Regions from separate parts of the Micromonospora sp. NPDC049275 genome, predicted to be linked through region 1. Evidence: riboswitches for the same ligand, from Rfam matches in the RefSeq annotation. Region 1 holds a riboswitch; each other region holds the start of a gene.
The links. A riboswitch is a leader RNA that binds a small molecule or an ion and turns the genes downstream of it on or off. The one in region 1 is predicted to bind S-adenosylmethionine.

Region 1 (10,459 bases):
GCGTCGCCGCGACGAGGTAGTGCGGCAACGCCAGGCGTCCGGGAACGGCGGGTGCGGCCGTGTCGAGAGCTTCACTCACCCGTGCCTCGCTACCCAGTCGACAGGCCCGAGGCACCATCGAGGCGAAATGTCCGGTTTGGCGGGCGACAGTCGGGAAACCGAAAACAGGGGGTGCGGATGCGGCCGGGCGTGGGATGGTTCGACGTGGATGCCGTACCGGTGGCGACCCAACGCGAGCGGGTCGCCCGGCCGGGGGCGCGGGCGCACACCGCGCCGCCCGCGGCGGCTTCGACGAGGAGAGGCAGGGCCCATGCAGGCTCAGCGCAGGCCACCGCGCACGGAGCGGAGCCAGACCAACCACGACCGGACCGGCGGCGGGATGACCGGAGCGGCCACCCCCCTGACCATCTGGGCCGCCGCCGTGCTGCTCGGCCGCATCGCCGCGGGCGACGACGACAGCGAGGACGAACGGCACATCCTGCGCGGCATCGAGTGACAGTCGCGCCACGCTTTCAGAGCCAGCCGCGCCGCTTGAAGACCAGGTAGAGGGTGCCGCAGACCAGCAGCATCAGCAGCAGCGCGAAAAGGTAGCCGAAGCGCCAGTTCAGCTCCGGCATGTGGACGAAGTTCATCCCGTACACGGTGCCGATGAGCGTCGGGGCGAACAGGATCGCGGCCCACGAGGAAACCTTCTTCAGCTCCTCGTTCTGCGCGTAGCTGGCAGCGGTCAGGCTGCGCATCTCCTCGTTCTGCTGCTGCGAGACGAGGGTCGCGTTGACGGTGAGGATGTTCTGCAGCAGGTGCCGGAAGCCGTCCACGCGCTCCACCACCTGGGTGAGGTGGTCGGTCACGTCGCGCAGGTAGCGGCGCAGCTCCTCGTCGGTGCCGTAGCTGCCGGCGCCGCTGGCCAAGGCGTCGAGGATGCCGAGCAGTGGGCGGGCGGCCCGCTGGAACTCGATGACCTCCCGGCTGAGCCCGTAGATGCGCCGGCTGGCGTTCGGGTCGCCGCCGAAGACCTGGGTCTCGATCTCGTCGATGTCGTTCTCCAGCCCGGCGACCACCGGCGCGTACCCGTCGACGACCTGGTCGAGGATCGCGTACAGGACCGCCTCGGGCCCCCGGGCGAGCATCGGCGCGTCGGCCTCCATCCGCCGCCGCACCGCGGCCAGGTCGGGGACCTCGCCGTGGCGGACCGTCACCACGAAGCCTGGCCCGATGAACAGGTGCAGTTCGGAGAACTCGACCTCCTCCCGCAGATCGTCGTAGCGGGCGGCACGCAGCACCACGAAGAGCGTGTGCCCGTACCGCTCCAGCTTCGGTCGCTGGTGGGCGTTGATCGCGTCCTCCACCGCCAGGTCGTGCAGGCGGAACTCGCGCGCCAGCGAGGAGATCTGGTCGATGTCGGGTCGGTACAACCCGATCCAGGCCATCGCGTCGTCCTGCTCCTGCAGGCAGGAGTACGTCTCACCGAGGCCGGCCGGCGAGGCGAACCGGTGTCCCCGGATGTAGACGGCACTGTCCACCATGCCCCCGGCGGGTGGTGGCGGCTCCGGCGGTGGCGGCACGCCGACGTGGGTCTCATGCTCGTCGAGCTGACGGCCGAAGCCACCACCCGGACGGAAGCGACGGCCGCCGACCATGACCCGCTCCCTTCCGGTGACATCCCCCTCCGGCGGCCTCCCGGCCCTGCCAGACGGCTCGGCGCGGGGGCGCCGGAGGCGCTGCATCCCCCCTGCCCGCGGGCCGAAACCCTCCGACACGCCCGCCTCGCCCACCCGCGACGGGCGGGTTCGGCGTACCCGGGACGGGCGCGTGAGGCCGGGCGGATACTCGCGGTGACCATGGGCGGAGGACGGGGGAAGCGCCGGTGCAGGGCAACAGGCGCGCCGGGCGGCTGCGCGGTTGGCTGCTCGACGGCGGTACGGAGCAGGCCGCGCGGCATCCCGGCCCACACGGCCGCCCGCCGGCGGATCGGCACCAGCCGTGGTGGAAGGTGATGTGCCTGACCGGTGTCGACTACTTCTCGACGCTGGGCTACCAGCCGGGCATCGCGGCGCTGGCCGCCGGGGCGCTGTCGCCGGTGGCGACGCTGGTGCTGGTGCTGGTGACGCTGCTGGGCGCGCTGCCGGTGTACCGGCGGGTGGCGGTGGAGAGCCCGCACGGTGAGGGCTCGATCGCGATGCTCGTACGCCTGCTGAGTTACTGGCCGGGCAAGCTGTTCGTGCTGGTGCTGCTCGGTTTCGCGGCCACCGACTTCATCATCACCATCACCCTCTCGGCGGCGGACGCGACAGCCCACATCGACGAGAACCCGTTCTGGCCGAGCGGTCTCAAGGGACACGAGGTGGCCCTCACACTGCTGCTGGTGGCACTGCTGGGCGCGGTTTTCCTCAAGGGATTCGGCGAGGCCATCGGGATCGCGGTCGTCCTGGTCGCGGTCTACCTGGCGTTGAACGCGGTGGTGATCGCCGACGCGCTGTGGCGGGTGGTGACCCACCCGAGCGCGGTCGGGGACTGGACCACCGCGCTGCGCACCGGGCACGGCGATCCCCTGCTGGTGGTCGGGCTGTCCCTGCTGGTGTTCCCGAAGCTGGCGTTGGGCCTGTCCGGTTTCGAGACCGGGGTGGCGGTGATGCCGCACATCCGGGGGGATCGCCAGGACTCGGAGGACCGGCCGTTGGGCCGGATCCGGGGCGCGCGGCGGTTGCTCACCACCGCCGCGGCGACGATGAGCGTCTTCCTGATCACCAGCAGTGTGACCACCACCGTGCTGATCCCGCCGGAGGCGTTCCAGCCCGGCGGTCCGGCGAACGGCCGGGCGCTGGCCTACCTGGCGCACCAGCACCTCGGTGGGGTGTTCGGCACCGTCTACGACCTGTCCACGATCGCGATCCTGTGGTTCGCGGGGGCGTCGGCGATGGCCGGGTTGCTCAATCTCGTACCCCGGTATCTGCCGCGCTACGGCATGGCGCCTGCCTGGGCGCGGGCGGTCCGGCCGCTGGTGCTGGTCTTCACCGCGGTGGCGTTCCTGATCACCGTGGTCTTCTCGGCGAGCGTGGACGCGCAGGGCGGCGCGTACGCCACAGGGGTTCTGGTGTTGATCACCTCGGCGGCGACGGCCGTGACCCTCGCGGCGCGGCGACGGCGGCAGCGGGGGCGGACGTGGGCGTTCGGCGCCATCGCGCTGATCTTCGTCTACACCACGGTGGCGAACGTCGTGGAACGCCCCGACGGCGTCAAGATCGCCGCCTGTTTCATCGGCGGGATGATCCTGGTGTCCGTGCTGTCCCGGATCATGCGGGCCTACGAGCTGCGGGTCGACCACGTCGAGCTGGACCCGGTCGCCGCCCGGATGATCGACGAACGCGCCACCCGTCGGATCCGCCTCATCGCACACGAGCCGCAGCGCCGCGACCCCGCCGAGTACCGCGCCAAGCTGGCCCAGACCATGGCGGACAACGACTTCCCCGACGACGGCGACGTCATCTTCGTCGAGGTGCACATCACCGACCCGTCGGACTTCGAGACCGACCTGCTGGTGCGCGGCAGCGTGGCGCACGACAGCTACCCGGTGCTCAGCCTGACCGGCTCCTCGGTGCCCACCGCGCTCGCCGCCCTGCTGCTGGAGATCCGCGAACGGAGCCGGCGACGCCCGCACATCTACTTCGAGTGGAGCGAGGGTGGCCCGGGTCGCAACATCCTTCGCTACCTGGCGTTCGGGCAGGGCGCCATCGCCTCGGTCACCCGGGAGATCCTGCGTCGCCAGGAGCCCGACCCGCGCCGCCGGCCGCACGTGCACGCCGGTTGACCTGCGGGTCGAACCGTCGCCCGGCCGTGAGCGTGGTCATAACGGCTGGACGGTCCACCGGTCGGAGCTGCTAGCCTCGGCGCAGGTCATGAGTGCCAGCGCGAAGCCCCGGCTCGCTGGCCGGCAACCCTCCTCCGCGGTGGGGTGCCCCGGGTGAAGACCAGGCACCGGCACGACGTCGGCGCAAGCGTGGCCTGGCACCCAGGTCAGCACCAGACCCGGGAGACCGTATGCGCAGCCTCAGCCCCACCCCACCGGCCGGTCGGCTCACGCCGACCCTGACCCGGCGACGGCACGTGGACCTGATGCGAATGTGCAGCGCGGTGTGTACCGCCGCCTGACGCGCTAGCCCTCCCTCTCCCCTCCCCGGGCGCACCGCGCCCACCCACCCCGCTGTCGATCATGAAGGTGTTGCCCGCCCGACCGGCGTGTCGGGGCAACAACTTCATGATCGTCCGGGTCGACGCACCCTTTTGGAGACACCCGTGCGATTTTCTTCTGGCTTGAGCCGCTTCGTTGCCCTGGGCGCGGGCGCCGTTTTGGTGGCCGGCGGGTTGGCCGCCTGCGGTGGCGGCGACTCGTCCGGCGCCGCCGGCAACCCGTACGGCCTGGCGCAGGCGGGCGTGCTGCGCGCCGGCACGCTCACCGACGCCCCGCCGAACGTGTACCTCAAGGATGGCAAGTTCACCGGCTTCGACAACGACCTGCTGACCGCGGTCGCCGGCAAGCTCGGCCTCACTGTCGAGTTCGTCGGCACCGACTTCTCCGCGCTGCTCTCCCAGGTCAACAACCACAAGTTCGATGTGGGCAGCTCCTCGATCACCATCACCGAGGCGCGCAAGAAGACGGTCGACTTCGGCAACGGGTACGACTTCGGCTACTTCGGGCTGGACGTGCCGGCGGGTTCGCCGATCACCGGGTTCGACCAGCTCGCCGGCAAGCGCGTCGTGGTGGTGCAGGGCACCGTCCAGGACGACTACGCCACCGGCAAGCAGCTCGACCCGGTGCGGGTGCCCGACTACAACGGCGCGATCAACCAGCTCAAGGCGGGCACCGCCGACGCGTGGATCGCCCCGGCGGAGATCGGCGAGAAGTCGGCAGCCGACAGCAGCGGCAAGATCACCGTGGCGGCCAAGCAGCTCAGCCCGGCGCCGACCGCGTACGCCGTGGCCAAGGGCAGCGACAAGCTGCGCGAGGCGCTGAACAAGGGCCTCGACGAGGTCATCGCCGACGGCACCTGGAGCCGGTTGCAGGCCCAGTACTACCCGGGCCGGCCGATCCCGGCGGACTTCAGGCCGGGCAGCGGCACGGTGTCGGCGCCGTCGGCGTCGGCTGTGCCGTCGGCGTCGGCCGCTTCCTGAACCGGTGACGAGCGAGCAGGGCGGTAGGAGAGGCCACCGATGGATCCGTTGAGCACCCTGTGGGAGACCTTCTTCGACGCCGACGCGATGCGCGAGGCGCTGCCCGAGATGCTTACCGTCGGGCTGCCCAACACGCTGATCCTGGCGGTCTCCGCCGCCCTGCTCGGCACGGTGTTCGGCCTGCTGCTGGCCGTGGCCGGCATCTCCCGCAGTCGGTGGCTGCGCTGGCCGGCCCGCGTCTACACCGACGTGTTCCGGGGGCTGCCGGCCGCGGCGACGATCCTGCTGATCGGCGTCGGGCTGGCACCCTTCGGCATGCGGGTCTGGGGGCCGGACCCGTACCCCCTGGGCATCCTCGCGCTGTCGCTGATCGCGGCGGCGTACATCGGGGAGATCTTCCGCTCCGGCATCCAGTCGGTGGAGGCCGCCCAGTTGGAGGGTGCGCGGGCCCTCGGCTTCTCCTGGGCCGAGGCGATGCGGCTGGTGATCATCCCGCAGGGCGTCCGGCGGGTGCTGCCCGCCTGGGTAAACCAGCTCATCGCGCTGATCAAGGACTCCAGCCTGGTCTACTTCCTCGGCCTGGTGGCCAGCCAGCGGGAACTGTTCCGCATCGGGCAGGACTACGCGGCCACCACCGGCAACGAGTCCGCGTTGCTGCTGGCGGGACTGTTCTACCTGGCGTTGACCGTCCCGCTGACGCACGTCGTGAACGCAATCGACAGACGGCTGCGCCATGGCCGGCCGGCCACCGCTGCCGACGACGAGGACGACGACACTCCGGCGCTGGCCGGCGCACCGGAAGGAGATCGGAGATGACCACCCTCGCGACCACCACCTCGGTGAGCCTCCAGGCACGCGACGTCCACCTCGCCTTCGGGCCGAACCGCGTGCTGCGCGGCGTCGATCTCACCGTGGCGCGCGGCGCGACCGCCTGCGTCATCGGGCCGTCCGGGTCGGGCAAGTCCACTCTGCTGCGTACGCTCAACCGGCTCATCGAGCCCGACCGGGGTGACGTGCTGCTGGACGGACGCAGCGTTCTGCGCGACGACCCGGACGCGCTGCGCCAGCGGGTCGGCATGGTCTTCCAGCAGTTCAACCTCTTTCCGCACATGAGCGTGCTGCGCAACGTCACCCTGGCGCTGCGTCGGCTGCGCAAGCTCGGCGAGGACGAGGCGACGGCGATCGCCCGCGCCCAGTTGGAGCTGGTGGGGCTCGCCAACAAGGCCGACGCCCGGCCGGCGCAGCTCTCCGGTGGTCAGCAGCAGCGGGTGGCGATCGCCCGGGCGCTGGCGTTGCGGCCCGAGGTGATGCTCTTCGACGAGGCCACCTCGGCGCTCGACCCGGAGCTCGTCAAGGGGGTGCTCGGGGTGATGGCCGACCTGTCCACCGCCGGAATGACGATGGTGGTGGTCACCCACGAGATGGGCTTCGCCCGGCACGTCGCCGACACCGTCGCCTTCATGGACCGGGGTGTGGTGCTGGAGGCCGGCCCGCCGGACCGGATCTTCGAGAGGGCTGAGCATCCCCGGCTCCGCCGCTTCCTCGCCCAGGTGCTCTGAGACGGACGCTCAGCCCGCCTGGCGGCGCAGGTGCCCGGCGAACGCCTTCAGGTCGCCGAGCAGCTCCAGGATGGCGTTCCGGTACGCGACCGACGCCCACAGGTGCAGCTCCTCGTCGTCCAGCCCGCCGAACGCCAGCGACAGCGCCTTGCGCCGGCGCCTGTCGAGCACCTTGTGCGGGCGGGCGAGCAGGCCGCCCTCGCGGCGCAGCGCCTGGACGTAGGCGGTTACCGCCTCCTGGTAGTGCTGCCCGGCGACCCGTTCCAGCAGGGTGAACTCGAAGACGTTCAAGGCCGCCTCGGAGTCCCAGTACGCGCTGTCACGCACCGGCGCGCTCGCCACGTGCCGGCCCATGGCGTGCCGGGCCTCGTAGAGCAGCAGCACCCCCCGACCGGTGGTGCTCAGCGGCCGGCGGGGCGTCGGCAGGCGCAGCGTACGCACCGGCGACGCGGCGGTCAGGTCCACCGCGCCGGCGTACGTCGGCATGCGGTGCGTTCCCGAGGCCGGCTCGGGCAGCAGGCAGGCCCGCTCCTGGTAGGGCAGCGGGCCGGCACCGTGGGGCGCGGCGCGGACCGCTGCGGCGTGCAGCTCGGTCAGGGGCCGGTCGTCCGGGGCCCGGCCCGGCGGCAGGGTGAGCACGAGACCGTTGACGCCGGGCACAGGCACGCCCAGCACGCAAGATTTGCGCAGGAACGCCCAGGTCGCCGCCGCCTCGCGGATGCCGCTCGCCACCGCCTGCGCGTCGGCCCGCCAGTCCTGGGCGATCCGCAGCCGCTGCTGGAGGTCGGCGGTCGCGGCGCCGTCGTGCGGGTACAGCTCACGGACGGCCCGGGGCAGGGACCCGAGGCGCAGCTCCAGCGGGTCGCCGGTGGGCGCGGGCACAGCGTGGCGGGGACAGTCGGCGGCGGAGTGCGGGTCACCGTCGACCGCGTGGCAATCCCCCAGCCAGCTCGCGCCGGGCGGACCGGCCGGCCGCGCGAACGCCAGGTGGGGCAGCCGGCCGGTGCGCAGCACCGTCTCGTACTGCGGTCGGGCGCGCCCGGCACGCAGCCCGTCCAGCGGCAGCATCGGCGCCAACGCCAGCACCCCCGCGAGGACGACGCAGTGCGGGCAGGCGTCGCGCACCCGGTAGTGGCGGCGATGGTCCACGCCAGGCTGCTCCCACTGGACACCGACGACCGCGTCGTCGGATGCCATCAGGTAGAGGAACTCGGTGGCGGCGCGCTCCCGGGTGACCGCGACCAGCTCGTCGAGGAACTCGCCCTCGGTGACCACCCGGGGGTCGGCCTCGCTCGCTCCGGTGGCCATGGGCATCCCCTCGCGAACCGAACACATCGACGGACGCCGAACCGCCTCTCACCGTACCCGCCGACGACGTGGCCGAACGTCCCGTACGGCGTGCGGCGGTGTCACCAATCCGTCAGGCGCGACCGGACCGGTCACGGGGACGGTCACTCGTTCGGTCCCCGCCCCAGAAGCCGGATCTCCTCGTTGTCCAGGGCGGCCTGGAGCTCCTGGAGCACCAGGTCGTCGATCTCCCGGTTGTCGCGCAGCCGGGTCAGCTCCCGCCGCTTGTGGGCGAGGACGCCGAGGCGCAGTCGGCGGTCCAGCCGGCGTTCCTCGGCGGTACGCCCACCGCTTTCGTTGAAGTCCTCCAGGTGCCGCTGGTACTCGGCCCGCAACCGACGGACCGTCTCCCCCTCGACGCCGACCTCGGCGGCGACGCGGGGCAGCGCGTCCAAACCGGCCTGGGTGGCACGCTGGCGGGCATGCCGGGTCTCGTCGACGCGTTCGGGGTCGCCGGTCAGCCCCGCCCAGCGCACCACGAGCGGCAGGGTGGTGCCCTGCACCAGCATGATCAGGACGATCACCAGCGCGGTGACGAAGATGATCAGATCGCGTTCGGTCACCGGTGTGCCGGTGGCGGTCATCGTCGGGACGGCCAGCGCGGCGGCGAGCGACACGGCGCCCCGGAAACCGGACCAGCCGGCCACGGTCCCCACCCGCCAGTCGGACGCCGACGGGTCCTGGTCGAGCATCCGGCGACGCAGCAGCTTCGCCGACTCCGCCGTCAGGTAGACGAACAGCAGCCGGGTGGCGACGACGACCGGGGTGACCACCAGCACGATCGCCAGGGCCCGACCCGGCGAGGTGCTGGAGATACCCTTCACCGCCCGGGGGATCTGCGTGCCGAGCAGAACGAACAGCCCACCGTTGATCAGGAACGTGGACAGGTCCCAGAACGCGTACGCCAGCACCCGGGACCGGGCGCGGATCACCCGTGGACCGGCGTAGGCCAGCACCAGGCCGGCGACCACGACGGCCAGCACACCGCTGGCGTGCACCGCGTCGGCGAGCAGGAACGCGGCGAACGGCGTCAGCACGCTCAGCGCCCCCTCCCGCAGCGGGTCGTCGAGCCGCTTGCGGATGAGCACCACGACGGCGCCCACCAGTAGCCCGGCGACGATTCCACCGATGCTGGCGCCGACGAACTCCTCACCGATGCCCAGCAGCCCCGGCTTGTCGCTGTGGGTGAGCAGACCCACGGCCACCGCGAAGATCACCAGGGCGCTGCCGTCGTTGATCAGACTCTCCGCGTGCAGGGTGGTGAGCAGCTTCCGGGGCAGGCGCTTGGCCAGGCCGGTGACCGCAGCGGCGTCGGTCGGCGCGAGGACCGCCCCGAGCACCCAGGCAGCCGCCGGGTTCACGCCGAACGCCTGCGCGGTCAGCGACACCGTCACCATGGTGAGCACCACGAGCACCACGGCGAGGAGCCCGATCACCGGCAGGTTGGCCCGGATCTCGCGCAGGCTGATGGTGAGGCTCTCCCGGTAGAGGATCGCGGGCAGGAAGATCAGCAGTACCAGCTCCGGCTCCAGGGTCACCTCGGACAGCGGCGGCACCAGCCCGAGCAGCACCCCGAACCCGATGAGCAGCACCGGCGGCGCGACCCGGTACCGGCCGCCGAGGGTGGTGCCGACCAGGACGGTGACGCCCAGCACCACGATCAGGACGAGCACCTCCACGGCGTACCCCCTCGATCCCCGGCCGACGACGGACGCCGGTGGTTCCATCTGACCGCACCCCGGTTGCCGGTTCCAGGGGAACTGGCAAGTCGCCCGGCACGGGACGCCCCGAGTGGGCTCAGGTCGGGTCGTCGGCGCGAGCGCGCCCGGTGAGCAGGCGGGCGGTACGGCGGTGCTCGGCGGCCTCCTCGTCGCGGCCCAGAGCGGCGGCCAGGTCGGCGAGGTGCCCGGCCACCGGGCCGACGGTGAGCACCCCGCTGCCGGCGGCCAGCTCGTCCGCGGCCGGTCGGAGCGCGGCTGCGACGCGCTCCATGGTGGCCCTGTCGTCGACGGCGAGGGCGGCCCGCGCGGTGAGGCACAGTCGCACCTCCCGCAGCAGGTCGTGCGGCCCGTCCGGGAGCGCCCGCAGTGCCGCTCGGGCGGCGGGCCGGTCGCCGTCGACGGCGAGCAGCAGCGGGCGGACCCACGGCTCGTGGGGACCCCAGTCCAGCCGCGCCCAGCCCTCGTCGTCCGGCCCGGAAATCGGCCGGTCGTCGTGGGCCGACCGATCGTCGACCGCTTCGGCCAGGCGCAGGCCGAGCAGCGCGAGCGGTAGCAGTCCGTGAGCCAGACCCGGCATGGCGTCGGCGGGGAGGCCTTGCGCGGCTGCCCGGTACGCGCTCGCCGCCGCCTCCCGGTCGCCGTCCAACGCCCGGCGCAGCGCGG
Region 2 (10,459 bases), on a different contig from region 1:
TGCTCACATGGCGCTTGTCCACTCTGGCAGGCGCACACCGCCGAACGCCTGTGCCGAAATATTTCGGTCGGGGATTTTCCCACGAGCAAGGAATTTATTATCCTGGATACATTCGTGCCTCACCATTGAAGACATCTATCCCCTTCGATGGAGGTCTCCATGAACGTCTCTCGGCTCGGCGGGCCGACCCTGTCCCTGTTCCGCATCGTGACCGGCCTGCTGTTCATGCTCCACGGCCTGTCCTCGGTCTTCGGGTTGTTCGGCGGCAACCCGATGACCGGCGCGGCCATACCCTTCGGCTCCTGGCCGGGCTGGTGGGCCGCGCTGATCCAACTGGTCTGCGGCGCGCTGGTGCTGGCCGGGCTCTTCACCCGGCCCGCCGCGCTCCTTGCCTCCGGCTCGATGGCGTACGCCTATTTCGTGGTCCACCAGCCCGAAGACCTGCTTCCGCTGCACAACGGCGGTGAGCTGTCGGCGCTCTTCTGCTGGTCGTTCCTGCTGGTCGCGGCACTCGGCTCGGGCCCCTGGGCGCTCGACGCGCTGTTCGCCCGGCGTCGCGCCGACGCTCCGCCGGCGGCGGTGGCCGACCCCAGTCCCGCCTCTGCCTGACCGCCCCGTACCGCGCGCCGCCGGAGCCTCGACGAGGCGGCTTCGGCGGCGTGGCGGCGTCAGGCTGGAGGGCGCGGGGTGAGGACGGCGTCCAGGAGGCCCGGATACCGCTTGTCGACCTCGTCGCGGCGGAGTCGGACCAGTCTGCTGGTGCCGGCGGCCCGGGTTCGGGTCAGGCCCGCCTCGCGCAGCACCTTCAGGTGGTGACTGCGGGTCGCCTTGGAGACGCCGAAGTCGAAGCTGCCGCAGGCGGCCTCGCCGCCCTCGGCGAGCGCCCGCACGATCTGCAGCCGCACGTCGTCGGCGAGTGCGGCCAGCACGGCGGTGACTGGTACGGCGGTCAGGTCGGGTTCGTGCGGCTCCATGTGACCAGCCTAACCCTTGTTCGACAACTATCAAACAACACCCTATGGTCGGTGTCGTTGGTTCGAAGATACTCGAACAAGGAGCTGACGATGCGATCTCGCGCCGCCGCCTATCCGCTGCTCGCCGTGCTCGCCTGGGGCGCGATGTTTCCGATCCTGGCCAGCGCGCTGAGCCGGGTCGACCCCCTCAACCTGACCACCGCCCGCTACCTGCTGGCCGCCGTCATCCTGGTCGCCATCCTGCTGCTCCGCGAGGGCTCGGCCGCGCTGCGGCTCGGCGGACGGGGCGTCGAGGTGGTGGTGCTCGGCGTCGTCGGCTTCGCCGGCTTCAACCTGCTCACCAACCTGGCGCTCGAACACGCCGCCCCGCAGCAGATCTCCCTCTTCGTGGCCACCACGCCGGTCATCACCCAGCTCGTCCGCTGGGCCCGGGACGGCGTACGACCGAAGCCGCTCCTGCTGGCCCTCTCGCTGGTGGCGCTCCTCGGAGTCGGCCTGGTGATCACCCGCGGGAGCCTGGCCGGGCTCGGTCAGTTCGGTCTCGGCGGGCTCATGATGATCGGCGCGGTGCTCGGCTGGGGCATCTACACCCACGGCGCCAGCCGGTTCGGCGCCTGGTCGCCGCTGCGCTTCACCACGCTCACCGCGCTCGCCGGCACGGCCGCCATGCTGGCCGCGAGCATCGGCGCCGACGCCGTCGGGTGGCAGCACGCGCCGGCCGCCGCCGACCTCGTGGCGGTCACCCCGCAGTTGGCGTACGCCGTGATCGTCGCCGCCGTCGTCGCGGTGCTGGCCTGGAACACGGGTGTGCAGCGGCTGGGCGCTGCCAACGCCGCCCTGTTCATGAACCTGGTCCCGGTCACCACGTTCGTCGTGCAGATCGCCCGCGGCTACCGGCCGGAGACGATCGAGTTGGTCGGCGCCGCGATCACCATCGCCGCCCTGGTCGCCGCGAACCTCGCCACCAGGGCGCGGACCCGGTCGTCGTCCCTGCCGCAGTCCAGCGCGGTCACCGACCCGGCCGCGGTGGTCGACCCGGTGGCGGTGGCCGCCCGCTGACCCACTCCCTGGGATACCAGGTGGAGGCCACCGGCAACGTTGCCTAGACTCGACGACACAACTGCATACCTCATCCAGAGGGGCTGAGGGATACGGCCCGACGACGCCCCGGCAACCACCCCGCGGCTCACCGCTGAGCGACAGGCGGGGCAGGTGCCAATTCCGTCCCCGCCGCACAGTGCGATGCGGGGAAAGATGAGAGGACTCGACATGACGTCGACGCTCGCCGCCTCCGGTATCGACACCTCCGCCAGCCCCGCCCGCGCCCTGGTCTGCCGCGCCTGTTCGGCCCGCTACCCGCTCGCCGCGCAGCACGCCTGTTACGAGTGTTTCGGCCCCCTCGAGGTGGACTACGACACCGCCGCCCTGGCCACGGTCACCCGGGAGCAGATCGAGGCCGGCCCGAACAACATCTGGCGGTACGCCGCGCTGCTGCCCGCCGGTCAGGACCCGGCCACCCGGGTCACCCTCGACCCAGGGCTGACCCCGCTGGTGGCGGCCCCGCACCTCGCCGCCGAGCTGGGTATCACCGCGCCGCTGTGGGTCAAGGACGACAGCGCCAACCCGACCCACTCGTTCAAGGACCGGGTCGTCTCGGTGGCGCTGACCGCCGCGAAGGCGCTCGGCTTCACCCGGTTCGCCTGTGCGTCCACCGGCAACCTGGCCAACTCGGTGGCCGCGCACGCCGCCCGCGCCGGCGTGCCCTCGGTCGTCTTCATTCCCAGCGACCTGGAGCAGGGCAAGGTCATCACCACCGCCGTCTACGGCGGCGAGCTGGTCGCCATCGACGGCTCGTACGACGACGTCAACCGGCTCTGCGGCGAGCTCGTGGAGACCGACGAATTCGAGGACACCGCGTTCGTCAACGTGAACGTCCGCCCGTACTACGCGGAGGGCTCCAAGACCCTCGGCTACGAGGTGGCCGAGCAACTCGGCTGGCGCATCCCGGCCCAGGTGGTCATCCCGATGGCAAGCGGCGAGCTGCTCACCAAGATTGACAAGGCCTTCTCCGAGCTGGTCGAGATCGGCCTGGTCGAGGCGCCGGCCGGCGGCTGGAAGGTCTTCGGCGCCCAGTCGGCCGGCTGCAACCCGATCGCCACCGCGCTGCACGCCGACACCGACACGATCATCCCGGTCAAGCCCACCGGCATCGCCAAGTCGCTCAACATCGGCGACCCGGCCGCCGGCCTCTACGCCCTGGAGGCGGTCCGTCGCACCGGCGGTTGGATGGAGTACGCCGACGACGACGAGATCCGCGCCGGCATCCGTCAGCTCGCCCGCACCACAGGCGTCTTCGCCGAGACGGCGGGCGGGGTGACCGCGGCGGTGCTGCGCAAGCTCGTCGAGTCGGGTCGGCTCGATCCCACTGCGGAGACGGTCGTCTTCAACACCGGCGAGGGTCTGAAGACCATCGACGCGGTGGCCGGTCAGGTCGGCCCGACCCACCACATCAAGCCCAGCCTGCGCGCCGCGCGGGATGCCGGCCTCCTCGGCTGACCCCCGAGTCGTCCGGTAACTGGGTTTTCGCTGTGAGTGTGGAAAACCCGCCGGTCTGGACTTGACGGCAGGAACCGGACGGCGCAAGATGCTCCGTGCGGGAGGGCATTTCGCCGGAGACTTTTGAAGTTCTTGCGACCCAACGCCGGAGGCGTTGTGCGAGTGTCCCTCCCGACCACGTTCGATCGGGCCAGCGATTTAATCGCTGGCCCGATCGCTTTCCCGGCTGTCAGGCTCCCCGTCATGAGCATCACGATCGCGTCGTTCGACGGCACCGACCGGGTCGCGGTCGACGAGGCGTACCGGGTCGGGGTGGCGGCCACCGAGGTCGATCTTCCGGACTTCCCACCCTTCTGCCGGCGGCGCTTCGACGCGCAGTTCCACACGCCGGCCCCCGGCACCCGAACGCTCTGGGCGCTGGCCCGGCTGGACGGGGTGCCGGCCGGCTACCTCCAGCTCGACCTGCCGCAGCTCGACAACCCCGAGAACGCCACCGCCGAGCTGACGGTGCGTCCCGCCCTGCGGCGGCGGGGCGTCGGCCGGGCACTGCACGAGTACGGGGCGCGCCTGCTGCGTGAGCACGGCCGCAAGCGGGTGATCGGGATGGCCGTCTCCGCGCTGCCCGCTGGGCCGGCCCGATCGGGCGCTGGCGGAGCGTTCGCCGCCTCGATCGGCGCCCAGCCCGCACTCGCCGAGGTGCGACGTCGGCTGGAGATCGCCGACATCGACCGGGTGGCGCTGCGGGCGGCCCTGGCCGAGGCCCAGCCGCGGGCCGAGGGCTACCGGTCGGTCTGCTGGCAGGGGAACACCCCGCAGGAGTACGTGGCGGACGTCGCCTACCTGGACGGCCGGCTGATGATGGACGCGCCCATGGGTGACGTGCAGTGGGAGCCGGAGCAGGTGGACGCCGAACGCATCCGGGGCAACGAGCGCGCGTTGGACGCGAAGGGCCGGCGGCGCTACCACCTCGGGATGCGGCACGAGGCGTCCGGCCGGTTGGTGGCCTGGACGCTGCTCGACGTGGGCGCCTCCGCCGACTGGCACGCCTTCCAGCAGATCACCCTCGTCGACCCGGCCCACCGTGGGCACCGCCTCGGCCTGATCGTCAAGGCGGAGAACCTGCACCACCTGCTCACCCACGAGCCGGCGGTACGCGTCATCGACACCTGGAACGCGGCCAGCAACAGTTACATGGTGGCGATCAACGAGCAGCTCGGATTCCGGCCGGTGGACGCCTGGACCGACTGGCAGCTCACCCTCTGACAGTGGGCGGCCCGGCCTCCGGCTTTTCCAGCCGCCGAGCCAGCTCCCGAACCGCGGCGTGGAAGTCCTCGTCCGGGATGAAGCGGTGTCCCCGGACCGGGGGCGGCACGGTGTCGGTCGGCGGCACCAGCAGGGTCTTCGGGTCGCGTACCCAGCGGTCGACCTGGCTCGCCGGGTCGTCGGGCGCCTCCGTCTCGTCGGGGCGGAAGATCCGCCCGCCGATCGGATCGGTGTACCGCCACAGGTTGACCCACCGCCAGGACAGCCGGTCACCCAACTCCCGCAGCACACGCTCGTTGACGTACGCGGGGAAGTACCTGGTGTACCTGTTGCCGAGCGGCGCGGCGTAGGTGAGCAGCGCGACCCGCCGGCGGGAGTCGTCGGGAAGTTGGAGCACCGTCGCCGCGGCCAGCACGCTGCCGTGGCTCTGGCCGGAGAGCACCACCCCGCCCCCGTCGGCGGTGAGTTGCCCGATCCGGCGGGTCAGCTCGGGAACCGCCCGCTCGGCGTAGCAGGGCGGGGCGAGGGGATGGGCGGCGCGTGGCCAGAAGGTGGCGAGGTCCCAGAGCACCCCGACCAGCCGGATCGGGCCGGACCGGTAGGCGACGAGTCCCGCCCCGGCCAGGAATACGGCGAACAGGCCGATCAGCAGGGCGCCCAGATCGGTCACGAAGACCACCGGGCGGGCCAGCGACAGGCCGCCCAGCCGCAGCGCGAGCGCACCCGGCCCCTGCCCTCGTACCGACAACCCCGCCGCCGTCAGGGTGAGCACCGCCAGCACCGCGTACGCCGTCGGGAGCAGCGGCCAGAGCCGGTCCGTGCGGGCGGCACGGACGACGGCGTCCCGGACGGCCCGCACCCGCTCCGGCGGCACCTGGGGCGCCTCGGGGAAGTCCCGCCGGACGAGCTCCTCGGCTGCCCGGAGCTGCCGCGCCCGGCCGATCCGGCTGCCCAGCACCGCCACCAGGACGACCACCAGGACCGCCAGGGAGAAGCCGAGGGTGGCCCAGCGGTACGCGGTCGGGGGCGAGAGCGGTGGCGCGCCGGGCGGCAGCGGCCGGACCGGTGTGGGGCTGGAGCCCCGGTCCAGGTATTCGGCGAGGGTGTAGGTCAGCCCGGACGAGTACGACACGGCGAGCCCGATCGCTATCGAACTCATCAGCGGGGCACCCAGCCGGCTGATCAGGGGGCGCGGGCGCGGCAGGTGGTGGCGCTGGGCCAGGACCACCAGTCCCAGCACCGCGAGCAGGACGACCTGCGCGGCGAAGAGCAGGGAGACGAGGCGACCGTACCCGGGCAGTGTGCCGGTGGCCGACCACGGCGGCCGGGGCCACAACGCGTAGCCCAGGGTCAGCGCCGTGAGCGCGACAGCCGTCCACCGCAACCCCCGGGCGGTGAGCAGGCGCTGCTCGCCGTGCCCGTCCATGGCCGACCGGCAGAGCGCGACGAGCGCGACGACGAGCAGCAGCCCGTCCGCGACCAGTAGCACGTAGCCGGGCGGGGCACCGTCGTGCGGGGCCAGGACCACCAGTAGCGTGGCGTCGAGCGTGCCCAGCGCCACGGCCACGTGCACCGAGCGCAGCCGGCGCAGCAGCACCCGGTTGTCCCAGAAGGCGGGGGTGTCGAGCCGATCCGCGCCCACCCCGGGCATGTGCACGCCGTCCTCGGGTAGCTGCGAGGTGCGAGCGCCGGCCCGCCAGATGAGGGCGACCGCGATGATCGGCAGCACGGCCAGCAGGGCGAGGCGCTGACCCGGCGGCACGCCGCCCAGCCAGGAGATCTCCCGTCGCCCCTCCAGGCACCGCGGGTACGCCGCGCACTGCCAGGCGATCAGGTCCAGGGTGGCACCGACCGCGGAGAGCACGTACATCGCGGTCATCGACGCGGCCAGCAGACGGCAGAGCGCCCGAGCCACGCCGCCGGGCCGACCGGCCACCGGCAGCATCCAGACAGCGATGTTGCTGAGCATGAACGGCAGGAGCAGGACCAGCGAGAACGTCCGGGTCGCGGTGCCGCCGGTCAACCTGCTCCAGCGGTACGCCTCCAGCGCCGGCCCGCCCGGACCCTCCGGATCGCCGAAGCCCGGCCGGGGTCGGTAGAAGCCGGCCTCGTCGTCCCCCGCGACCCGCGACACCACAGGCCGGTCGAGGATCGTCTCCGGACCCTTGTCGGCGACCCCGTGCACCCGGATCTCCGTGATCCTCACCCGTTGTCCTCTCCTGGCCCGAGGACGGCGGGTACCCGTCGGCGTCACGACCAATCCCGGGCCGGGCCGCGCGCTGCCGCTCGGCCGTGCCTGCCGCGTCGGCATCCGCCCCTACTGCTCGTGGGCCCGGCTGTTGCATGATGGCGGGCATGACGGAGACCCCGCATCCCCTGTACGACAGGCACGCCGACACCCTCAACCGTGCGCTGACCGCGATCACGGAGCGGGGCTACTGGTCCGCGTACCCCGAATCCCCCAGCCCTCGCGTGTACGGCGAGACCGCCGCCGCCGACGGCAAGGCCGCCTTCGAGGCGTACCTGGGTGGTGACTTCCCCCTCGACCAGCCGGGTACCGGCGAGCGGATCGCCACCGAGACGAGCCCGTTCGGGGTCGAGCTGGCGGTGCGTTACCCGCACGCCGGCACCGACGAGCTGATCGCCGCCGCCTCCGCCGCGCTGCCGACCTGGCGCGACGCCGGCCCGCAGGCCCGGGTGGGTGTCTGCCTGGAGATCCTCGACCGGCTGCACAAGCACATCTTCGAGCTGGCCAACGCGGTGCAGTTCACCAGCGGGCAGGCGTTCGTGATGGCCTTCCAGGCCGGCGGCGCGCACGCGCTGGACCGGGCGCTGGAGGCGGTGGCGTACGCCTACGCCGAGATGACCCGGCACCCGGGCACGGCCGGCTGGGAGAAGGCCGCAGGCAAGGGCGACCCGCTGCGGATGACCAAGACGTTCCACGTGGTGCCGCGTGGGGTGGCGCTGGTGATCGGCTGCAACACCTTCCCGACCTGGAACTCGTACCCGGGGCTGTTCGCCTCGCTTGTCACCGGCAACCCGGTGATCGTGAAGCCGCACCCGCGCGCGGTGCTGCCGCTGGCCATCACCGTGAAGTACGCCCGGGAGGTGCTCGCCGAGGCCGGTTTCGACCCGAACCTGATCATGCTGGCGGCCGAGGCGCCCGGCGAGAAGCTCGCCAGCGACCTGGCCCTGCACCGCTCCGTCAAGATCGTCGACTTCACCGGCTCCACCGAGTACGGCGACTGGCTGGAGACGCACGCCCGGCAGGCGTCGGTCTACACCGAGAAGGCCGGGCTGAACACGGTAGTCATCGATTCCACCGACGACTTCGCCGGGCTGTGCCGCAACCTCGGCTTCACGCTGACCCTCTACAGCGGGCAGATGTGCACCACCTCGCAGAACATCCTCATCCCCGCCGGTGGCATCGAGACCGACCAGGGTCACAAGAGCTTCGACGAGGTGGCCGGTGGGATCGCCGCGGCGGTCGGCAAGCTCACCGCCGACCCGGCCCGGGGCGTCGAGCTGACCGGCGCCATCGTCAACGACGGGGTGCTGGAGCGGCTGGCCGAGGTCACCAAGGTGGGTGAGCCGGTGCTGGAGTCCCGGTCCGTGGCGCACCCGTCGTACGCCGACGCGGTGGTGCGTACCCCGACGATCGTGAAGCTGACCGCGGACGACGCGGAGACGTACGGCCGGGAGTGGTTCGGGCCGATCTCGTTCGCCATCGCCACCGACTCCACCGCGCACAGCCTGGAGCTGCTGCGCCGGACGGTGGGGGAGAAGGGCGCGCTCACGGCGGCGGTCTACTCCACCGACGAGGCGGTGCTGGACGCCACCGAGGCGGTGGCGGTCGAGGTCGGGGTGCACCTGTCCTGCAACCTCACCGGCGGTGTTTTCGTCAACCAGTCGGCGGCGTTCTCCGACTTCCACGGCAGCGGGGCGAACGCGGCGGCGAACTCGGCGTTGACGGACGGGGCTTACGTGGCTAACCGGTTCCGGATCGTGCAGTCTCGGCGTCACGTGTAGTGGTTGCGGTTTGGGGTTTCCGGGGCAGCCCGACCCGCTTCGGGCGGTCAGGCTTGATCCCTGCGCGGGTCGGGCTGCCCCGGAAACCCCTCCGTGAGCAGCGTTGTCGCTGACGCATCCAGCTTTTGGGGCATCTCAGTGGTTCTGCCCTGGGAGGGTTCTCTGGTTAGGCGGTTCGGCGCATTTGTAGTTCGTTCAGCTTGGGGATCGTGGGGTGGGGGACTCGTACGCCGGTGTCGGTGAAGCCCAGCCGCTGGTACGCCCGGTAGGCGCGGTCGTTGCCGACCACCACCTCCAGCAGCAGCTCCGGCCGGCCGCAGGCTCGCGACCAGGAGGCCACCCCGTCGATCAGCTCGCCGAGCAGCCCGCTGCCCCGCCAGGCCGGCGTGACGTACACGGCGTAGATGACAGTCACTCCCGGCTCGTTCGGAGCGACAGTGCCGCCGGCGTGGCCGACCAGCCGACCGCCCGGATCCGCGACGAACTGCGCGTTGTTCGGGCCGGCCGAGGTGTACGCGACCCGGGCGGCGTACTCGCGGTGCGGCCGGGCCGCCGCGTCCGCCAGGGTCTCCAGGAAGGCCAACGGCGCGTCGGCGAGCATCTCCAGACGTAGCGCCCGCATCCGGGCGGCGTCCTCGGGTCGAACCCGGTGGATCTCGGCCTGCCGAGCCGCGGCTGAGCCGATATCGGTGGTCATGTCTGCATGCCTACCACAGGGCGGGAGCGGCTTCGGGAGTGCCAGGGGCCACCGTCGCTCGGCCGGATGGGCCGGTGGGCCGGGCTGCCGCCGGCCGCTCGGTCGACGAGCCGGTGCCGCTCCGGACCGGTCGTCCACGACCCTTTCCGGCCCTGCCCTGGCCCTGGTCGGCCACCCAGGAATATGCCCGATTTGGGGTCGTGCGCGGCCGTCACTCCTCGTGTAGCGTGCGATTTCGGTCACCTCTTTCAGCGGCCGTCGTCGATCGCTGGGGCGGTGGTCGAGGGCGTCCGGCCGTGCCGCGCGCCCGGGCAGGCAACGCCGCGCAAGAGTGAGGGAAGTGCACCGTGGCACAGGGCACCGTGAAGTGGTTCAACGCCGAGAAGGGCTACGGCTTCATCGCCGTTGACGGCGGTCAGGACGTGTTCGTCCACTTCTCCGCGATCGAGATGGACGGTTACAAGGCGCTGGACGACGGCCAGCGGGTGGAGTTCGAGATCGCCCAGGGCCAGAAGGGCCCGCAGGCGGAACACGTACGCGTCATCGCCTGAGCGATCTCCTCAATCTCCTCGCTCGCGGATCGCCCCGATCGGCTGGCGGGTCGGTGCTGCGGTGTGGACACCCAACCGGGAAGATCGTGAACCGTTCCAGCCGATGCTGAGGAGGGTTCATGACCGACCAGTCGCCCCCACCCACCACGCCCTCCGGGCCGGGTGAACCGAGCCCGTCCGACCCCACCTCACCCGCCTCCGGCGTCCCGGCGGGTCCGCCGGATCCCACCGTTCAGGGCGGCTGGCAGCCGCCGGCCGGTCCGCCTCCCGGCTGGGACCCCGTGCCGGGTGCCTGGGCGCCACCCGCTGGTCCGCCTCCCGGCTGGGATCCCGGGCAGGGTGGCGGGGGCCCGCCGCCGCAGGGTTGGGCCTATCCGCCCGCCGGCGCC
Region 3 (10,459 bases), on a different contig from region 1:
GGTTTGGTGGACGTCGACGGGGCGCGCATCGCGGAGGCCACCGAACAGCTGCGGCACCGTGGCCGTGCCACCCTGCACGACCGGCTGCACCGGGTACGGATGGCGGGTGGGCTGGCAGTCCAGGCCGGGTTGGCGGCCGGGCTGGCGTACCTCATCTCGCACAAGGTGCTGGGCAACCCGCAGCCGGTCTTCGCGCCGATCTCCGCGGTGGGCACGTTGGCCGCGTCGGTCGGGCAGCGGTTCCGCCGCACCATGGAGCTGATCATCGGCGTGGGCGTCGGGGTGGCCGTCGGCGACTTCCTGATCTACCTGCTCGGCACCGGCGCGTGGCAGCTCGGGCTGGTGGTCACGGTGGCGATCCTGCTCACCATCTTCGCCGGGGCGAGCGTCGCCATCGTCATCCAGGCGGCGGCCACGGCGGTGCTGATCGTGACGTTGAGCCCGTCCACCCAGAACCTGGAGATTCCCCGCTTCGTCGACGCCTTCCTCGGCGGTGGCGTCGCGTTGCTGGTGACGGCGGTGCTGCTGCCACTCAATCCGCTCCGGGTGATCAACCGGGCCGCCCGACCGGCGCTGGATCTGCTCGCCGCCCAGCTCGACGCCACCGCCGACGGGCTGCGCGGCCGGGACCGGGCCGCCATCCAACGGGCGCTGGAGCGGTTGCGCAACAACAAGGACGAGCTGGCCACCCTGGCCGAGGCGATCGAGGGCGCGAAGGAGACGGCCACCCTGTCGCCGGCCCGCTGGCACCGCCGGGGCGAGCTGATCCACTACGCGGAGGCGGCCGACCCGATCGACCGCGCGATGCGCAACAGCGGCACGCTGATCCGCCGGTCCGTCACCCTGATCGAGGACGACGAGCCGGTACCGGACACGATGCCCGACTCGATAGGTCACCTCGCCGAGTCGGTCCGCCTGCTCAAGCACGAGTTCGCGGCCGGCGAGGAGCCGCAGAAGGCGCGGGAACGGTCACTGCGGGCCGTCAGTGAGGCCGGCCGGGCGTACGGGGCCGGGGTCGGCTTCTCCGGGAGCGTGGTGATCGCCCAGATCCGGACCACGGCGAGTGACCTGCTGGTGGCCTCCGGCGTCGAGCAGGAGGAGGCGAACCGGTGTATCCGGACGTCCTTCGGGGAGCAGGAGCGGCCGGTCGGCGAACCGGCCGAGCCGGGCGAGGCGCCGAAGCCACCCACCGCCCCGCCCGTCGGCTGAGCGCGGACGGCCGACACGGCCGCCAGCCCAGCGCAGCTCAGCCCAGCTCGGCGAGCGCGGCGAGCAGCCTGTCGACCTGGGCGGCGGTGCTGCCCAGACCGATGCTGGCGCGCAACGCGGTCGGCGGAAGATCCCGCCGGCCGGTACGCCCGGCAGCCTCACCGAGCAGCCGCCGGGCCAGCGGGTGGGCGCAGAACAGCCCATCCCGTACGCCGATCCGGTGCTCCGTGGCCAGCCGGGCGGCCACCGCGGCGGAGTCCCGGCCGGCCACCACGAACGAGACGATGCCGACCCGGGGCGCGTCCGGGCCGAAGGTACGCAGCTCCACCACGTGCGGCAGCGCGGCGAGGCCGGCGCGCAGCCGGGCCAGCAACGCCTGCTCGCGGGCGGCCAGCGCGGCCCGGTCGGCGTCGGCCAGCGCCGCGCACACCGCCGCCAGCGCCACCGCGCCCAGCAGGTTCGGGGTGCCGCCCTCGTGTCGGGCCGGGCCGCTCGCCCAGGTCACGTCGTGGGTGGCCGGCCCGACGTGGCTGGTGGCGCCGCCACCGGCCAGGTACGGCGTGGCGGCGTCCAGCCAGTCCGCGCGGCCGATGAGCACACCCGCGCCGAACGGGGCGTACAGCTTGTGGCCGGAGACGGCCAGGTAGTCCACGTCGAGCGTGTGCATGTCGACGGGCGCGTGCGGGGCGAGTTGCGCGGCGTCGAGGGCGATCCGCGCGCCGTGCCGGTGGGCCACCCGGGCCAGCTCGGCGACCGGCCACAGCTCGCCTGTCACGTTGCTGGCCCCGGTCACCGCGACGAGCACCGGCAACGCGGGGTTGCTGTCGCGGCGCAGCTCGGTGAGGGCGGCGGCGAGAGCGCGTACCGCCCCGGCGGGGTCGGCGGGCACCGGCAGGCGCACCGAGCCGCGTGGCCAGGGCAGCAGGTTGGCGTGGTGCTCGCCGGCGAAGGTGACGACTGCCGTGCCGGCCGGCAGTGACCGGGCCAGCAGGTTGAGGGCGTCGGTGGTGTTCCGCGTGAAGATCACGTGGTCGTCGGCGCGGGCGCCGAAGAAGTCGCCGACCGTCTGCCGGGCCCGCTCGTAGGCGAGCGTGCAGCGCCGCGACAGCGCTCCCGCGCCACGGTGCACGCTGGCGTACCAGGGGAGCAGTTCGGTCACCGCGTCGGCCGCGGCCCGCGCGCACGGCGCGGTGGCCGCGTAGTCGAGGTTGATCTCGCCGGGTACGCCGAGCACGTCGAGCGCCCCCGACGGTGCGGGCGCGACGGTGGGCAGGGCGGGCAGCGAGGGTACGAGGGTGACGGACACGCCGGAACCTCCGGGGTCAGGGACCCCGGGTGTGGTGTCGGGACGGGGTCCGCGCTTGCCCAGCACGCCTATCGGGCTGGGCCCGGTCATCACCCGGGGCACCCCACCGCGAACTCGACGAGGGTTGCCGGCCAGCAAGCCGGGGCTGAACGCTGGCACTCGTGACCTGCTCGCAGCATAGCGGCTGTGGATGCGACCGGACCAGCCGGCGGGGGATGGCTACGCTGACCGCATGGCCGACACCCCGCCCGGTGCACCCCTGCCGTCGTCGCCGCCCGCGCCCGCCGATCCGGCTGTCGTCGCGGCGCCCCGGATGCCGCCGCGCCGACCGAACTGGCTGCGGTTCCTGGTGCTGGCCGGGGTGGTGCTGTTCATCGCCGCGTGCGCGGTCTTCATGGTCTACAAGCTCGGCGAGTCGCTCGGCGTGCAGGCCCTGCTGGTCGGGGTGGGCGCCGCGATCCTGCCGGTGCCGGTGCTGATCGCCTGCTTCCTGTGGCTCGACCGCTACGAGCCGGAACCGCTGAAGTACCTGATCTTCTGCTTCGCCTGGGGCGCGTTCGTCGCCACCGCCGCCTCCCTCAACGTGAACGAGTTCGCCGCCGGGCGGTTCGCCGACTGGGGGCTGCCGTCCGCGCTCACCGGGGTGCTGGTGGCGCCGTTCATCGAGGAGCTGACCAAGGCCCTCGGGCCGATCCTGCTGCTGGTGTTCAGGCGTCGGGAGTGGTCCGGGATCACCGACGGTCTGGTCTACTGCGGGCTCTCCGCGGTCGGCTTCGCCATGGTGGAGAACATCCTCTACCTCGGCGGGTACGGCTACGCGGCAGGCGCCGACAGGTACGGCCCGGCGACCGGCGCCCAGCAGGTGATCGCCATCTTCATCGTGCGGATCCTCCTGTTCGGGTTCGCCCATCCGCTCTTCACCTCGATGACAGGTGTGGGGCTCGGTGTCGCCTCACGTTCTGCCGACCGGCGGGTCCGGGTGCTCGCCCCCATCGCCGGCCTGCTGCTGGCGATGATGCTGCACGGCACGTGGAACCTGCTGCCGACGCTGACCCAGGCCACCGGCGAAGCGGTGATCATGCTGTACGGCTTCCTCGGCCTGATGGTGCCCGTGTTCTTCGGCATGGTCGGGCTGGCGCTGTGGCTGCGCGCCTGGGAGGGGCGGCTCACCGAACGGACCCTGCCCGACTACGTGCGTGCCGGCTGGTTGAGCCCGCCCGAGGTGGCCGCGCTGAGCAGTCTCGGCCGCCGGCACGCGGCGCGCAGCTGGGCACGCCGGGTCGCCGGCGACGCAGGGGTACGGGCGATGCGCGGATATCAGCTCGCCGCGACGCGGCTGGCCCTGCTGCGCGACGGGACGCTGCGTGGTCTGGACCGTAAGCCGGCCGATCGGGAGCGGGCGGTCGCCGAGGAACGGCAACTGCTGGAGGCGATCACCGCGCACCGGTCGTTCTTCGTGGGTCGTGACCCGCAGGCGCCGGTAGGCGTCTGGGACGGCAGTCAGTACCACCTGCGCTTCCCGGACGGTACGTCTCGGCCGGTGGCCGCGCCCGACGAGCCGGTGGTTCCGATTCCTGTGGTGCTGGGCGCGCCTCCGCCTCCAGTGGGCTACGCGCCGCCCGGCTGGCCCGGCCTGCGCCCCGCGGCGCCCTGGCCGCCCGGTCACTCCTGACGGCGGTCGGCGGTGCTCAGGTCATCAGGGTGGTGAGGAAGTCGCCGAGGCCCTGGAACATCGCCATCAGCGCCGCTCCGATCGCCTTGAACATCTGCGCGGCGCCGTCCGGCCGGAACGCCACGAAGTAGATCAGGAACGCGACGCTTCCCCAGGTGAGCAGCTTCTTCACGAATACCGGCATCGTCCCTCCCCAGGGCCACGGTCGCCGGCTGGCTTCCCGCGCCACGGGCTGGCAAACGGCGCGATGGTGCCCGCCGGGTTTGTCGGAGCCGGGGGAGGTGCGTCAGAGATAGAGGCCTGTGGAGTCGTTGTCGACCCGTTCGGCGGCCACGGCGTGCACGTCGCGCTCCCGCAGCAGCACGTACCCGCGGCCGTGCAGCTCGACCTCGGAACGGTCGTCCGGGTCGAAGAGCACCCGGTCGCCGGAGACGATGGCCCGGACGTTCGGCCCCACGCCGACGGCGGTGGCCCACGCGAGGCGTCTGCCGACCTGGGCCGTCGCCGGGATGACGATGCCCGCGGTGGAGCGGCGCTCGCCCTCGCTGCCGTCCATCCGTACCAGCACGCGGTCGTGCAGCAGGCGGATCGGCAGGCCGGAGTCGAAATCCTGGTCGGCGGTCACGGGGCAGACGCTACCGTGTCGCCGGCGACCGTCCGCCGGTGGTTACGCCCGAGGTGGTCTGGGCATTGTGTGGCGGAACTGCCCTACGGTGTCGGGAACGGACGTATGCTGTCCGACCTGTCGCCGTGGGCCGACGACTCTTCTGCCAGGAGGTGCGCTTGAGCCGCTTCGAGCGGGTACGCGGGCGGCTGCGCCGCGCCTACCGGTCAGGACAGGAGTCGGTTCACGCCGCCGAGGAGACGCCGAGCGACGCGCCGGAGCCGCTGGGCCTGGCCTCGCCCGCCGTTCCGGGGCCGAGCGCCCCACCGAGCGCCACTGTCGTCGGTGCCGGACCTCAGGCGGACCTGCACACCTCGACATCCAGCCGGGACGACGCGGACGTGCCGCACGGGCTGCGGATCGCCGCCGCGTGGTGCTGGCGGCTGATCGTGATCGGCGTGGTGGCCTGGGCGCTGCTCCGGATCGTCGGCACGATCAGCATCGTGATCATCCCGCTGGCCATCGCGCTGCTGCTCTCGGCGCTGCTCGCGCCGGCCGTGGGCTGGCTGCTGCGGGCCCGACTGCCCCGGTCGCTGGCGACGGCAGTGGTGCTGGTCGGCGGCCTGGTGGGTGTCATCGGCACGCTGACCCTCGTCGTCAACGAGTTCATCCAGGGCGTGCCCGAGCTGAGCGAGAAGTCGTCGCAGGGTGTCCGGCAGATCCAGGACTGGCTCAAGACCGGCCCGCTGCACCTCTCCGACACCCAGCTCGACCGCTACATCGACGAGGCTCAGGCCTGGATCAACGACAACACCTCGCGGTTCACCAGCGGCGCGCTGAGCACCGCCGCGACGCTGGCGGAGGTGCTGACCGGCACCCTGCTGGTGCTCTTCGCGACGTTCTTCTTCCTGCGCGACGGTGCCCGGATCTGGCGCTTCCTGGTCCGGCTGCTGCCGGTGGCGGCCCGGTGGAAGGTCGACGACGCCGGCCGCGCCTCCTGGCACACGCTCGGCGCCTACGTCCGGGCGACGGTGCTTGTCGCCTTCATCGACGCGGTAGGCATCGGCATCGCCCTGGTCGTCTTCAAGATCCCGTTCGCGTTCCCGCTGGCCGCGCTCGTGTTCCTCGGCGCGTTCATCCCGATCGTCGGCGCGGCGCTCTCCGGCGGCGTGGCGGTGCTGGTGGCGCTCGTCGACAGCGGCCCGGTCACCGCGTTGATCATCCTGGGCGCGGTGATCGTCGTACAGCAGGTCGAGGGGCACATCCTCCAGCCCCTCATCATGGGCCGGGCGGTGGCCATCCACCCGCTCGGGGTGATCATCGGGATCGCGGCCGGCGTGGTGCTCGCGGGCATCACCGGCGCGCTGGTCTCGGTGCCGCTGATCGCGGTGCTGAACACCGCCGTACGCCGACTGGCCGCCCGTGCGGTCCCGGACACTCCGCCCGACGCCGTGGTCGTCGCCTCGCAGGCCCCCTGACCCGCGCGGTCAGGTGGTGGCGAGGCGCTGCAGGGCGCCCCGGGCGACCTCGGGGCGTGTCGTGTACCAGAAAGGCGGCAGCGAGCGGCGCAGGAACGGCCCGTAGCCGCGGGCCGTCTCCAGCCGTGAGTCGAGGACCGCGACGACTCCCTTGTCGCCGGTGGCCCGGATCAGCCGCCCCACGCCCTGCGCCAGCCGGACCGCCGCGATGGGCACGCTGACCGCGGCGAAACCGGAGCCGCCGCCCGAGTCCACGGCCGCGGCGCGCGCCGCCGCGAGGGGTTCGTCCGGCCGGGGGAAGGGCAGCCGGTCGATGACCACGAGCTGACAGGCGTCGCCCGGCACGTCCACCCCCTGCCAGAGCGACATCACCCCGAACAGGCAGCTCGACCGCTCCTCGCGGAAACGGCGGACCAGCAGCGGCAGCGCCTCCTCGCCCTGGAGCAACACCGGCAGGTCGGTCCGCGCGCGCAGCAGCTCCGCCGCCTGCTGCGCGGCCCGTCGGGAGGAGAAGAGCCCCAGAGTACGACCGCCGAGCGCCTCGACGAGCCCGAGCAGCTCCTCCCCGGCGGCGTCGGGCAGCCCGGAGACGCTGGGCCGGGGCAGGTGCGCGGCGACGTACAGGATGCCCTGCCGGGCGTAGTCGAACGGGGAGCCCACGTCCAGCGAGCGCCAGCCCGGGCCCTCGGTCGCCGGCACGACGGACCCCGGGTTGGTGTCGCCGGCGAGCCGGCGGCCGGGCGCCTCGGCGACCGGGCGGCCCGGGGCGGTGCGGGCGGCCTGCGCGGCGGCGGCCGGGGACGGCGGCGCGGGCGGCGGCGCGTCCAGGCCGAGGGCGCGGGCCACCGTGTCGAACCGGCCGCCGAGCGCCAGGGTGGCCGAGGTGGCGACCACTGTGCGTTCGTCGTACAGGTGGGTGGCGAGGGTGCCGGCCACCGACAGGGGCGCGACCACGAGGGCCCGCCGGCTGCCGCCGTCGTTCTTCTCCACCCAGGCCACGTCGTGGTCGGCCTCTTCGAGGAGCCGCTGGGCGGTCGTGGAGAGGTCGTCCAGCGCGGCCTTGGCCTGCTGCTTGCGGACCGGGTCGGGATCGTCGGACTTGACCTCGCCGATCGCGTCCAGAGCGGTGCGGGTCGCGGCGTCGAGCAGCGTGCACGCCTCTCGCAGCGGTGACGGCAGGCCGGCGGTGAGTCGACCGGCCGGGGCCTCGGCCAGCCCGACGGCGAGGGCGTCACCGGCGGCGGTGAGCGCGTCGGCGGTCTCCGGCCGCAGCAGCGTACGGGCCCGCCGGGTGGTCCGGTCGATCAGCTCCGGCACCAGCTCGGCCTGGGCGGCCGAGGAGACCCGGTCGGCCAGTTCGTGCGCCTCGTCGACGATGAGCAGCTTGTGCGGCGGGACGATGTGCCTGTCGGCCAGCATGTCGACCGCCAGGAGGCTGTGGTTGGTCACCACGATGTCGGCCTCGCGGGCGCGGGCCCGAGACGCCTCGGCGAAGCACTCCGCGCCGAACGGGCAGCGGGCCGCGCCGACGCACTCCCGCGACGGCATGGAGACCAGTCTCCAGGCCTGGTCGTCGACGCCCGGGTCCAGTTCGTCGCGGTCGCCGGTGTCGGTCTTCTCGGCCCAGTCGCGCAGCCGCTCGATCTGCTTGCCCAGCCGGCCCGCCTCGCCGAGCCACTTCGTCCCGCCGCCGGGGCGGGCGGCCGGGGCGTCGAAGAGGGTGTCCTCCGGCTCGTCAGCTGTGGAGTTGTCCAGCCGGGCCAGGCAGAGATAGTGGTGCCGGCCCTTCAGTACCGCGAACGTGGGCCGGCGGCCGAGCAGCGGCTCGACAGCGTCGGCCAGCCGGGGCAGGTCGTGGTCGACGAGCTGGGACTGCAACGCCAGCGTGGCCGTGGAGACGACCACCGGGCCGTCCACGGTCAGGGCCGGCGCGAGGTACGCAAGTGACTTGCCGGTGCCGGTGCCCGCCTGGACGAGCAGGTGTTCGCCGCTTGTCACGCACTCCTCGATGGCTGTCGTCATCTGCTGCTGGCCGGGCCGCGCCGTGCCGCCGGGGACCGCGCCGACCGCCGCCGCGAGCAGGTCCGTGCCGCTGGGCCGGGCACCCCGCCGCCGGCTTCCACCACGGGCCGACGGGGTGGCGGAACCGGTGGCGGTGCGGGGCGGAGTCACCGTGCGACGGTACCCGCCGCCGCCGACAGCGACCGCGCCCATCCGCCCGCGTGGCGCGGACCACCCATCGACCCCGCTGGTCCACCCCGTCCGGTTACGGCTGTGCTACGACGCGTGGGCAGTATCGGTTAGGGTGCGAATCATGCCGAGCGACGTGGTCCGAGTGATCTACCGCAAGTACGACGGCAGCGCGCACCGTGACTACCCGGCCCGTCGCCTCGCGGAGGACGACCTCGGCGTCTGGCTCGGCGTCCCGTTCGGCACCGAGTCGGTCTACCACGGCCGACCGTCGGTGGAGAAGATCCCCTTCGTCCTTCTGGTGCCGCACCACGCCTGGTGGACGGGGATGTTCAACCCGCCGCCGCGCACCAGCGAGGTCTACTGCGACATCGCCACCCCGGCCCGCTGGGAGTCCGACGACACCGTCCACCTGATCGACCTCGACCTGGACGTGGTCCGGCGACGGGCGACCGGTCTCGTGGAGCTGCTCGACGAGGACGAGTTCGCCGAGCACCGGGTTCGTTTCGGCTACCCGGAGGACGTGGTGGTCGAGGCCGAGGCGGCGGCCCGGTGGCTGTACGACGCGCTCGGCGACGGCACCGAGCCGTTCGCCACGTCGTACCGCAAGTGGTTGGCCCTGGTGGTCTGAGCCGGCGCGGGCTCACCAGCGCGGCGGCCACCGGTCGTCGTCGCCCAGCGGCGGCAGGTCGGCCAGCTTCTCCGGGTTGAGCTGGTTGAAGATGCCGGTGATCAGGCCGCCGTCGACCGCGAACGCGGTGACCAGCCGGATCGGCCGCCCGTCGCTGTGTGTCATCTCCAGGTGCAGGCCGAGGACGCCGTCGACAAGCACCGGGCGGGCCCGCATCCGTTGCGCGTACCGCCCGGTCCGGCCGAAGAGGCCGAGCGTGAAGCGACCCACCGTGTCCGTGCCCACGACCGGCCGGCGTGCCGTCGGGAAGTGCCCGCCCGAGTCGCCGACGAGGACCACGTCCGGGGCGAGCACCCGCAGCAGCGGATCCAGCTCGCCGGACTCGGTGGCGGCCACGAACGCCGCGAGGACGCGCCGCTGCTCGGCCGGGTCGGCGGTGTGCCGGGGCGCGTCCGGTGCGGTGACGGCCCGCCGGGCCCGGGAGGCGAGCTGGCGGGCGGCCACCTCGCTGGTTCCCAGGACGTCCGCCACCCGGGCGAACGGCACCGCGAAGACGTCGTGCAGCACGAGTGCGAGCCGCTGCTCGGGCGCGAGCCGTTCCAGCAGCACCCGCAGCGCCGTGCCGACCTGGTCGGTGCGGACCGCGCGTTCGGCGGGGTCGGGGGCGTACCCGCCGCTGGGCGGCCCGCCGTCCAGCGGGCCCACGACCGGCTCCGGGAGCCACTGCCCGGGGTACGCCTCGCGGCGGACCCGCGCCGAGCGCAGGACGTCCAGGCAGATCCGGGCGCAGGTGGTGGTCAACCACGCGGAGAGATCGCGGATCTCGGCGCGGGCGTCCGGGTCGGTGAGCGCCCCGGCGTAGCGCAGCCAGGTCTCCTGCACCGCGTCCTCGGCCTCGCTGCGGCTGCCCAGCATCCGGTGGGCCACCGCGAGCAGCCGGCCCCGCTCGGCCTCGAACTCCGTCGCCAGGTCCTGCACGACCTCACCACCCTCCCCCGTGCCGCCACCGCGCCCTGGCGTACATCCTCCAACCAACCGGACGAGTCGGCGGCCCCGGACGTGACGGCGGGCCGGGCGGCCTCGCCGGGCTGGGCGGCCTCGCCGGGCTGGGCGGGCTCGGCGGTTTCGGCGGGCTCAGCGCCCTGGACGGGCCTCGCCGGGCTGGGCGGGCCTTGGTGGGCCTCGGCGGGCGGATGGCCGGCGAGTGGGCGATGATCCGAGGATGAGCGAAACCCGGCAGGGGCAGAGCGAGCGGGTCGTGGCGCCGGAGGGCGGGTCCGTGCGGGACCTGTTGCGGGTCGCCGCGCCGGTGGATCTCTCCGCGATCGATCCCCGGTCCACGCCCGGCCTGCCCGCGAAGGAAATGGGC

Region 2: linked by a shared signal. The riboswitch ahead of thrC (threonine synthase) and the one ahead of ACGFIE_RS20970 (putative leader peptide) in region 1 are both predicted to bind S-adenosylmethionine.
Region 3: linked by a shared signal. The riboswitch ahead of ACGFIE_RS27485 (aminotransferase class V-fold PLP-dependent enzyme) and the one ahead of ACGFIE_RS20970 (putative leader peptide) in region 1 are both predicted to bind S-adenosylmethionine.

The regions. Positions count from the first base shown of each region.
Region 1 covers NZ_JBICSN010000006.1:325,034-335,492, forward strand. The annotation lists gene ACGFIE_RS20950 (MFS transporter) at 1-79, opposite strand, end outside; gene ACGFIE_RS20955 (hypothetical protein) at 311-496, shown strand; gene corA (magnesium/cobalt transporter CorA) at 513-1,640, opposite strand; gene ACGFIE_RS20965 (amino acid transporter) at 1,868-3,808, shown strand; SAM riboswitch class IV at 3,893-4,004, shown strand; gene ACGFIE_RS20970 (putative leader peptide) at 4,039-4,149, shown strand; gene ACGFIE_RS20975 (ABC transporter substrate-binding protein) at 4,312-5,169, shown strand; gene ACGFIE_RS20980 (amino acid ABC transporter permease) at 5,209-5,985, shown strand; gene ACGFIE_RS20985 (amino acid ABC transporter ATP-binding protein) at 5,982-6,728, shown strand; gene ACGFIE_RS20990 (hypothetical protein) at 6,738-8,036, opposite strand; gene ACGFIE_RS20995 (Na+/H+ antiporter) at 8,180-9,802, opposite strand; gene ACGFIE_RS21000 (BTAD domain-containing putative transcriptional regulator) at 9,873-10,459, opposite strand, start outside.
Region 2 covers NZ_JBICSN010000013.1:457-10,915, forward strand. The annotation lists gene ACGFIE_RS27385 (DoxX family protein) at 160-609, shown strand; gene ACGFIE_RS27390 (metalloregulator ArsR/SmtB family transcription factor) at 669-974, opposite strand; gene ACGFIE_RS27395 (DMT family transporter) at 1,065-2,033, shown strand; SAM riboswitch class I at 2,101-2,235, shown strand; gene thrC (threonine synthase) at 2,244-3,530, shown strand; gene ACGFIE_RS27405 (GNAT family N-acetyltransferase) at 3,774-4,793, shown strand; gene ACGFIE_RS27410 (hypothetical protein) at 4,783-6,999, opposite strand; gene paaN (phenylacetic acid degradation protein PaaN) at 7,149-8,822, shown strand; gene ACGFIE_RS27420 (GNAT family N-acetyltransferase) at 8,989-9,519, opposite strand; gene ACGFIE_RS27425 (cold-shock protein) at 9,867-10,070, shown strand; gene ACGFIE_RS27430 (hypothetical protein) at 10,190-10,459, shown strand, end outside.
Region 3 covers NZ_JBICSN010000013.1:22,814-33,272, forward strand. The annotation lists gene ACGFIE_RS27480 (aromatic acid exporter family protein) at 7-1,209, shown strand; gene ACGFIE_RS27485 (aminotransferase class V-fold PLP-dependent enzyme) at 1,247-2,515, opposite strand; SAM riboswitch class IV at 2,562-2,682, opposite strand; gene ACGFIE_RS27490 (PrsW family intramembrane metalloprotease) at 2,706-4,187, shown strand; gene ACGFIE_RS27495 (hypothetical protein) at 4,204-4,371, opposite strand; gene ACGFIE_RS27500 (GroES family chaperonin) at 4,474-4,812, opposite strand; gene ACGFIE_RS27505 (AI-2E family transporter) at 4,971-6,269, shown strand; gene ACGFIE_RS27510 (ATP-dependent DNA helicase) at 6,279-8,483, opposite strand; gene ACGFIE_RS27515 (DUF402 domain-containing protein) at 8,584-9,090, shown strand; gene sigJ (RNA polymerase sigma factor SigJ) at 9,103-10,068, opposite strand; gene ACGFIE_RS27525 (PPK2 family polyphosphate kinase) at 10,313-10,459, shown strand, end outside.